Regions from separate parts of the Shewanella oncorhynchi genome, predicted to be linked through region 4. Evidence: predicted binding sites of a transcription regulator. Region 4 holds the regulator's gene; each other region holds the start of a gene.
What was found. The regulator sigma-54, encoded in region 4, starts transcription at its own class of promoters, with help from an activator protein. The targets are predictions, from matches to a motif close to GTTGGCACGNNNNTNGNNT.

Region 1 (2,210 bases), 890 kb from region 4:
CCATACCGCTTCCAGGCCAAAAGCGGGATCGCGCGTTTCGATACCATCGAGTTTGCCATAGACTTGACCAGGGTTGATCGCCAATTCGCAATCATGACGAATATCTGCCTCTCCGACGACGACGCCCATTAATGAAATGCGATACGCATTAGGCGATAAATCTAAGTTATCGCGAATATGCACCGCGGGCACTAAGAAGCCTAGTTCCTGAGACAACTTTTTACGCACGCCTTTAATGCGGCTTAGTAACTCGCCACCTTGGCCCTTGTCTACCAGAGGGATCAAACGATATCCAACCTCAAGACCAATAGTATCAACATGATGTACATCGTCCCAACCTAGCTCTTTAGGCTCTTTATCTTGTCTTTCTATTGGACCCGATTTCACTTGTTCTAGCGCTTTAAGACGTTTGTTTTCATTTCGTTTATAAACAAAATAAGCTGCACCAGCAGTCATAAAGGCAAAGCTTAAAAACGCCATGTGCGGCATACCAGGAACAATACCCATTACAAACAGGACTCCGGCGGCGATACCCAATGACTTATGACTGTCAAACATCTGACTCATCATCATTTGGCCCATATCACCCGACTCGTTTTGACGAGTCACCATCAAGGCCGCGGCAATTGACAATAATAGACCAGGGATCTGCGCCACTAAACCATCACCGATAGTCAGTAAGGTATAAATTTCAACCGCTTCAGAGAAACTTAAGCCATGCTGCACAATCCCTATGATGAAACCACCTACGATGTTGATCACTAAGATCATGATACCGGCAATCGCATCCCCTTTAACGAATTTGGACGCACCGTCCATCGCACCATAGAAATCGGCTTCACGGGTCACTTCAGCACGGCGTAATCTCGCTTGGTCTTGGTTTAAGGTTCCGGCATTTAAATCGGCATCGATTGCCATTTGCTTACCAGGCATAGCATCCAAGGTAAAACGGGCGCTAACTTCTGCGATACGACCTGCACCTTTAGTCACCACCGCAAAGTTGATGATAATCAAAATGATAAATACCACTAGACCAACGGCATAGTTACCACCGATCACCACAGAACCGAAGGCTTCAATCACCTTACCCGCGGCATCACCGCCATTATGACCCTCAAGTAAAACCACACGAGTAGAGGCAACGTTGAGCGCAAGACGTAATAACGTCGCCACCAGTAACACAGTTGGGAAGGCAGCAAAATCTAAGGGTCTATCAGTATAAATAGCCACCAGTAATACGATGAGAGCTAACGCAATGTTGAATGAAAAGAGTATGTCTAATAGAAATGGAGGGATAGGTAAAACAATCATGGCCAATGCAGCAAGCACAACCACCGGCGTGCCAATGCCTTTAAAAGTGCTGAGCCTAATTTGTTTTACTTGACCAAGAGTCGCTTTAACATCCATTCGCTATAACCTAAACTTTGACGTGTAATAGCATAAAGCAAAAAACGCGCCAACAAGATTAAAGCCATTAATGAAGGAAAAATATGCACTGTGACTGATTGATATACATAAAATTAACCATAAAAAACAAATGAACTCGACATCATCAGCTTTACCAATGACTACCATCTGAGACTAGTGGTTCAATATTTCAATTCATCTGGTATAGGTTGATTGAGTGGGACAGGAATAGGTTTACGACCGCGTCCTTTTTGATATTGGCGCAGCTGGAATACATAAGCCAAAATCTGTGCGACAGCAGTAAACAAACCTTCAGGGATCTGCTGGTCTAACTTAGTCGTATGATAAATAGCCCTTGCAAGTGGTGGGGCCGAGACAATCGCAATATTGTGCGCGCGGGCAATCTCACGTATTTTAAAAGCCACATCATCAACACCTTTCGCTATCACAAAGGGAGCCGCAGAGCGCTGCACATCGTATTTAATCGCAACAGCAAAATGCTCAGGGTTAACGACAATCACATCGGCATTTGGCACTTCAGCCATCATACGCCTTTGTGCTAGTTCACGTTGCATCTGCCGTATATGCCCTTTCACCTCAGGTTTACCCTCAGTATCTTTATATTCATCTTTTACTTCTTGTTTGGTCATCTTAAGTTGCTTGTTGTGATTCCAAATTTGGAACGGCACATCGATGACGACAATAAACAAAATCGAGGAACATAACAGGATAAACATCCAAACCAACAAATCTAATGCATGGTAAACATTACCTGGAAGATGGTCGCTAGACAGCAACATGAT
Region 2 (2,210 bases), 380 kb from region 4:
GGATACCGTCAAGACCCGCCATCAGCAGCGCTGCGAAACCTAAGTATGGGTTTGCATGTGGATCAGGGAAGCGTGCTTCGATACGACGGCCTTTAGGGCTTGGTACCACTGGAATACGGATTGATGCAGAGCGGTTACGGGCAGAGTAGGCCAACATAACAGGTGCTTCAAAGTGTGGCACTAAACGCTTGTAAGAGTTAGTGCTTGGGTTAGTGAAAGCGTTCAGCGCGCGAGCGTGCTTGATGATACCACCTATGTAGTACAGAGCCGTTTCACTTAAACCTGCGTATTTGTCGCCAGCGAACAAGTTAACACCGTCTTTCGCCAGAGATTGGTGAACGTGCATGCCGCTACCGTTGTCACCAACGATGGGTTTAGGCATGAAAGTCGCCGTCTTACCGTAAGCGTGTGCCATGTTGTGCACTACGTACTTCAGAATTTGGATTTCATCCGCTTTCTTAGTCAAGGTGTTGAAGCGAGTGGCGATTTCGTTTTGACCTGCAGTCGCCACTTCGTGGTGATGCGCTTCAACCACTTGGCCCATTTCTTCGAGCACTAAACACATAGCGCTACGTAGGTCTTGTGATGAATCAACCGGTGCAACTGGGAAGTAACCGCCTTTAACAAATGGACGGTGACCTGTGTTGCCGCCTTCGTAGCTAGTGCCTGAGTTCCAAGCCGCTTCTTTAGCGTCGATCTTAACGAAACAACCTGACATGTCAGTACCGAAACGGACATCGTCAAATAGGAAGAATTCTGGTTCTGGTCCAATCAATACAGTATCAGCGATACCAGTAGAGATCAGGTAAGCTTCTGCTTTTTTAGCAATTGAGCGTGGGTCACGGTCGTAACCTGTCATAGTACCGGGTTCAAGAATGTCACAACGGATCAGCGCTGTGGTTTCTTCGGTGAAAGGATCCAGTACGAATGTCGTTGGATCTGGCATCAGTACCATGTCTGATTCGTTAATGCCCTTCCAACCTGCGATAGAAGAACCGTCAAACATTTTGCCGTCTTCGAAGAAATCAGCATCTACCTGATGAGAAGGAATAGATACGTGCTGCTCTTTACCTTTAGTGTCGGTAAAACGTAAATCAACGAACTTAACTTCTAATTCTTCAAGTTGCTTTAAAACTGATTCAACTGACATTCTCAAGCCTCCGGTAGGGTAAAGGGATGCCCCTTCTATAATCTTTTAACTCAAGTGATTTATCTTGAGCCAAACTTACGAGCTATAAAGCGATATCCATGCCAATAATTTAACTTACTGATTAACATGGTTTAAAATCTTTGTTGCACTTAATTGGATTCGCGTGTGCACCATAATAGTGCTTTTGTCTGTGGCATTTTGGTGCATTACTCCATTTTGGTGCGCACTGAATTGATTCATGCAAACCTTAAGCTGGGATGCACAGCGATAACATGCACCGCTTATATGGCACTGAGATGGCAATAACGCTTTGGCTTTCACTATCTCAGTAAGTACCGCCTCTGTGAAGCTCACACATACTTGCAGCACTGCACGAGACTATTTATCACCACCATAACCGCCGCATAATTGTCATAAAACCACGCTAGTCTGTCCAACTATGCCACGCATTATCAATCCAATAGTGGTTTATTATCATATTATTAGGAAAGAGTTCGTTCTCATGTGCGAAATGTCTTTGCTGTTCACAGGCCAAGTGAAATCAGTGATGCGTAAAAAGGTATCCCGTGACAATGAAGTGAGTCTTAATGCCATCGGGTGTAAACGCCAACATGAACGTTAGATTAAGTGTGCCGCAGAATTTATTGCAGTGTGTTCACGTGGTAATTTCTCTGTATCTAAGTCGATTTTACTGATGCTTAAATCGACATTAGCAGTGCTAACATTGAATACGAAAAATAGCAAATTCAGCTGCTTAACTCGGATTTTTCCTACGAATATGGCAATTAAACAGAGCGTTAACTCTGGCTATAGAGGATTTCATTCAGTGGATGATTGGCGGAAATTACCCAAGGATTGGCGAATTGTTTTATAAGTGTTCAAAAATAATCCTGTGCGCCAAGGCCGCTCTGGAGTAGAATGGCACGCTTTTTATTGTGGTAGATCGAGCTCGATCACCATAACGAATTACTGAAATATCCCTATTTTTGTTTGATGGTAAGAGGTTTATCCGTGCTAGAGAATTTACGTAACATCGCCATTATTGCACACGTTGACCATG
Region 3 (2,210 bases), 2.4 Mb from region 4:
TTCAATAATACTGGACTCTTTGTTCATTAGCGCTTGAGTCGATTGCCAACCTGTACCTAACAACATCTTTAAGCGCCAATGCCAATAACGCCCTTCCCCTAAAGGCACTTCTTGAGTAACTACACAGGCTAACCCAAAGAGTCTTTCATGGTCGAATAAACCAATGAGGGCTTGTTTTTGTTGCCATAACGTATTTAGTTCTTCCCTGATTGCGGCGCGCAATTTTTGCTCATAAGCGGCTTTGTCTGAGGTAAAGAGTGAATCGACAAAAAAAGGATCATCATGGTAAGCGTTATAGAGAATAGAAGCGGCAATGCGTAAGTCTTCCGCGGTCAAATAGACTGCGCGGCAGTCCTCCAGAATTTCATTGTCCATCGTTAGCATTCCTTGACTTAGCTCACACTTTTTTATGCGTAACTGTTAATCTACCAAGGAAACTAAAAAGTGCAAATTTTAATCATAGATTGCATTTTTCAATCAGGCGCTTACTCTAAACGAAGGCACTATACTGAAAAGGAAATAATGATGGATACAACTCCAGTAGACTTAAGCCACTTGTTTGAGCAACTCGGTTTAGACAGTAGCGACGAGGCCATAGCGCAGTTTATTGCAACCCATGATATCGACCATCACATCCATTTAAGCCAAGCGCCCTTTTGGACCCCAGCCCAAAAGAGCTTTATCATTGAAGGTTTAGAAGCCGATGCCCTCTGGACTGAGCCCATTGAGCAATTAGACACTCAGCTACGTAAACGATAAGACTCGTTGGTTCAGATTTTACCGTAAGCCGTTTCACCCCAACCCACTAAGGCATTGTTGCTCAGCACGATAGGCGTGCATTCATCCTTAGTGGTTTTTCCATCGCCATTATTACGCTGGGTACGATAAAACAACACTAAGACTTCTTTATTGGCTTCACCTTGTTGAGCACTTTGTTGAATATAGGCTTCACTAAAATCAGCGGTGCCCATTAAGATCATCACTTGGTCTTTAGGCATACCTAAGCTCAGCTTGGTTAAGTTAGTGCGATTTTTATCCTGCACTTTCTCCCAAGATTCGCTGCTATCCCAGCCCGATTCTCCATCACCGACATTGACCACGCAGCCGCTAAGACCTAAGCTTGCGAGCCCTAAAAAAGTGATGGCGATAAGTTTGTTATTCAATTTATGGTTCATCATGTGACATCCTGTGTAATTATTATTGAAGCTTAAAAAATGGTATTTCGGCTGGACAATAAGCAAAATAAATGCCACAAGACAACACACTGTTTTTAAATGAAAAAATTAATTATTATTTTAAAATTGGTTTAAACAATTCAACAAATTAAGGAATTTTGCTAATTATGAGTCCCCTTGACCAAGTATTAGCGGCCGCACGTTCGCTCGAAGCCTGCGGTAAAGTACCGAGCCTTGCCTTAATTAAAACCCGTTTAGGTAGTAGCCTACCTTTACCTATATTGATCCAAGGCTTACAGCAATTTAAATCTATGCCTAAGGCGGATCGCGAGCGTTTAGCTGAGTTGCAAACTATCAGCCCTACAACTGACACTCCCGCAACTAACGATACCTTAACCCTTGCAGTGCTCGCCGAGCGCCTGCAGATGCAACAGGCGTATTTTGAACGTCATGCTGAGCAGCAAAAAACAGAAATAATGCAATTAAAAAACGAACTGCTTGAACTTAAACAACGCATCAACTTATTAGAAATCCAAGGAAAAACAGCTTAATGTTTGTCACTGAACTGCGCTTCGAATGCTTCGCCGACACCACGATATCTGCCGCCGAGAAGGCAATTAATCAGCTCCTTGAAGCCTATCGAGCTAATGGTCAAATCTTAGGGCGAGAATTTGCGGTCGCCTTTAATGATGGTGAGTTTAGAGTGCGTTTATTGATGCCAGAGAAAAGCAGTTTAGCGCACAAATATCACAGCCCTTGGGTCAAAAAAGCCTTAGTAGAATTAACCGACGCTAAACTACTCGCGCCGCGGGAAAAGTTTATTGGTCAGGATATCAATTCTGAAGTAAGTAATACCGAAACACCCAGCTGGCAACTGCTATACACCAGTTTTGTGCATATGTGCTCGCCCCTACGCAGCGGCGACAATTTATTGCCCATTCCCCTGTACCGTTTACCCGCAACCTTTAATGGCGATCATAAGCGCATTATCCGTTGGCAGAGCGAATGGCAAGCCTGTGATGAGTTACAAATGGC
Region 4 (2,210 bases):
ACTAAGTCGCTGATGAGTTCCAGTACCTTTTTCTTGCTGCCCGGAGTGGCGCAGGTAGTGCACTCCGGCCGCAGTATGGTACAAAGTTCCATTATTAGTGTTTTGTTAACTTCTCTTTGTGTTTAATAACCTGACGGTCAAGCTTGTCAATCAGGGCGTCTATAGCGGCATACATGTCAGCATGCTCTGAAGTAGCAAAAACTTCACCACCTATGAGGTTTATTCTCGCTTCAGCAATTTGTTGCATTTTCTCAACATTGAGCACAACGTGCACATTATTGATCTGTTCGAAATGGCGTTCAAGTTTTGAAAACTTTTCTTCTACATATGCACGTAACGATTCGGTAATTTCGACATGGTGTCCACTTAGGTTTATTTGCATAGAAACGTCCTCCGATATCCACTGTAGGTTATAAACTTTTACGCTGATTAGAAGGTGGAATAAGCATAGCCTCTCGGTACTTCGCAATGGTTCTGCGGGCTACGTTGATCCCTTGTTCTGCCAGAAGTTGTGCCATCTTGCTATCGCTTAATGGTTTTTTCTGGTTTTCCGCTGCCACCAGTTTCTTTATAAAGGCTCTGATTGCTGTGGATGAGCACTCACCACCATCGTCAGTACCGACGTGGCTAGAGAAGAAGTATTTTAGTTCAAAAAGTCCCTTAGGGGTATGCATGTATTTTTGAGTTGTGACCCGTGAGATGGTGGACTCATGCATTTCTACCGCTTCGGCAATATCGTTAAGCACCATAGGCTTCATGGCTTCTTCACCGTACTCAAAGAAACCTTGCTGATATTGCACTATGCAATTAGCAACTTTAAGCAAAGTGTCGTTACGGCTTTCTAGACTCTTAATAAACCATTTAGCCTCTTGCAGATGGCCGCGAATAAATTGGCTATCGGCTTGGTTTTTTGTGCTGCGTGCCATAGAAGCATAATGTTGATTTACATTGATTTTGGGCATGCAGTCAGGATTAAGCTCAACGACCCAGCGGCCATTTTTCTTCGACACAGACACATCTGGGATAACGTATTCGTCATTATTGGGCGTGATCAACAAACCTGGGCGAGGATTGAGGGTTTGGATGAGTGCTATACCATCCCTTAATTCATCTTCTTTTAATTTAGTCTTACGCATCAATAACCTAAAATCACGGGCGGCGATCAGATCTAAATGATCTTTGATCAGCATGCGGGCGTTTTCTAGGTTGGGAGTATCAGCGGCGAAATGCGACAGTTGGATCAGCAGGCATTCACTTAAATCGCGTGCAGCAACGCCTATGGGATCAAAATGCTGAATGCGCTTGAGTACGGCTTCGACTTCGTCAAGCTCAACTTCAGGATTGCCCATGGCTTCGAGAATTTCTTCAGTGCTTTGGGTGAGATAGCCCTGATCGTCGATGGCATCAATAATGGCGGTGGCAATGGCTAAATCGGTTTCAGAAAACGGCGTGAGGTTTTTTTGCCATTCTAAGTGTTCGTACAAACCTTCACTGGTCTCACCTTGGAAGGGCATATCGTCTTCACGACTGCCGCCGGGGCCTGAGTTTGGGGAGGCGGTAAACACTTCATCCCATGTGGTGTCCATGGGGAGCTCATCGGGCATGGATTCTTTGGTTAGCGACTCTGCCGTGTCTATGGTGGAGCTGTCTTTTTCTGGTGGCAGAGTGCTAGATTCACTGAAATCCGTATCGGATAGCGTTTGGTTTACAGGGGTTTTAGTGGCGTCGAATTGATCCTCTTCCAGCTCGAGAAGGGGATTAGAATCTAATGCTTGCTGGATCTCTTGCTGCAGTTCTAATGACGACAGTTGCAACAGACGTATAGCCTGTTGTAATTGTGGCGTCATGGTTAACTGTTGACCCAGTTTGAGCTGGAGTGACGCTTTCATGTTACCGCTGATCCCTACGTTATTATTGTTGGATGAGGTCGCTTATTATCATTTTGAGTGAAGCCCAATGGCGGTATAAATTGCCTCCATTGGCTTCGCTCGATTAACTATAGCCTGAATTGTTCACCTAAGTACACAGCCCTAACTTGCTGATTGTCTAAGATCTCTGCTGGAGTTCCTTCGGCAATCAGGTTTCCGTGACTCACAATATAAGCATGTTCACATACATCTAATGTCTCGCGGACATTATGGTCTGTGATCAGTACGCCAAGGCCGCGACTTTTGAGTTGTTCGATAATCTTCTTGATGTCGATAACCGAA

Region 1: a site for sigma-54 is predicted at 1,443-1,461, ahead of flhA (flagellar biosynthesis protein FlhA). Genes of this name have one in related genera too.
Region 2: a site for sigma-54 is predicted at 1,238-1,256, ahead of glnA (glutamate--ammonia ligase). Genes of this name have one in related genera too.
Region 3: a site for sigma-54 is predicted at 1,236-1,254, ahead of RA178_RS15230 (DUF3192 domain-containing protein). Genes of this name have one in related genera too.

Annotation. Positions count from the first base shown of each region.
Region 1 covers NZ_CP132914.1:1,623,966-1,626,175, reverse strand. The annotation lists gene flhA (flagellar biosynthesis protein FlhA) at 1-1,407, opposite strand, end outside; gene flhB (flagellar biosynthesis protein FlhB) at 1,590-2,210, opposite strand, start outside.
Region 2 covers NZ_CP132914.1:361,136-363,345, forward strand. The annotation lists gene glnA (glutamate--ammonia ligase) at 1-1,150, opposite strand, end outside; gene typA (translational GTPase TypA) at 2,162-2,210, shown strand, end outside.
Region 3 covers NZ_CP132914.1:3,375,275-3,377,484, forward strand. The annotation lists gene RA178_RS15220 (GNAT family N-acetyltransferase) at 1-375, opposite strand, end outside; gene RA178_RS15225 (DUF2789 domain-containing protein) at 526-759, shown strand; gene RA178_RS15230 (DUF3192 domain-containing protein) at 771-1,178, opposite strand; gene RA178_RS15235 (hypothetical protein) at 1,343-1,726, shown strand; gene RA178_RS15240 (Zn-ribbon-containing protein) at 1,726-2,210, shown strand, end outside.
Region 4 covers NZ_CP132914.1:737,392-739,601, forward strand. The annotation lists gene ptsN (PTS IIA-like nitrogen regulatory protein PtsN) at 1-92, opposite strand, end outside; gene hpf (ribosome hibernation promoting factor) at 95-382, opposite strand; gene RA178_RS03360 (RNA polymerase factor sigma-54) at 411-1,889, opposite strand; gene lptB (LPS export ABC transporter ATP-binding protein) at 1,997-2,210, opposite strand, start outside.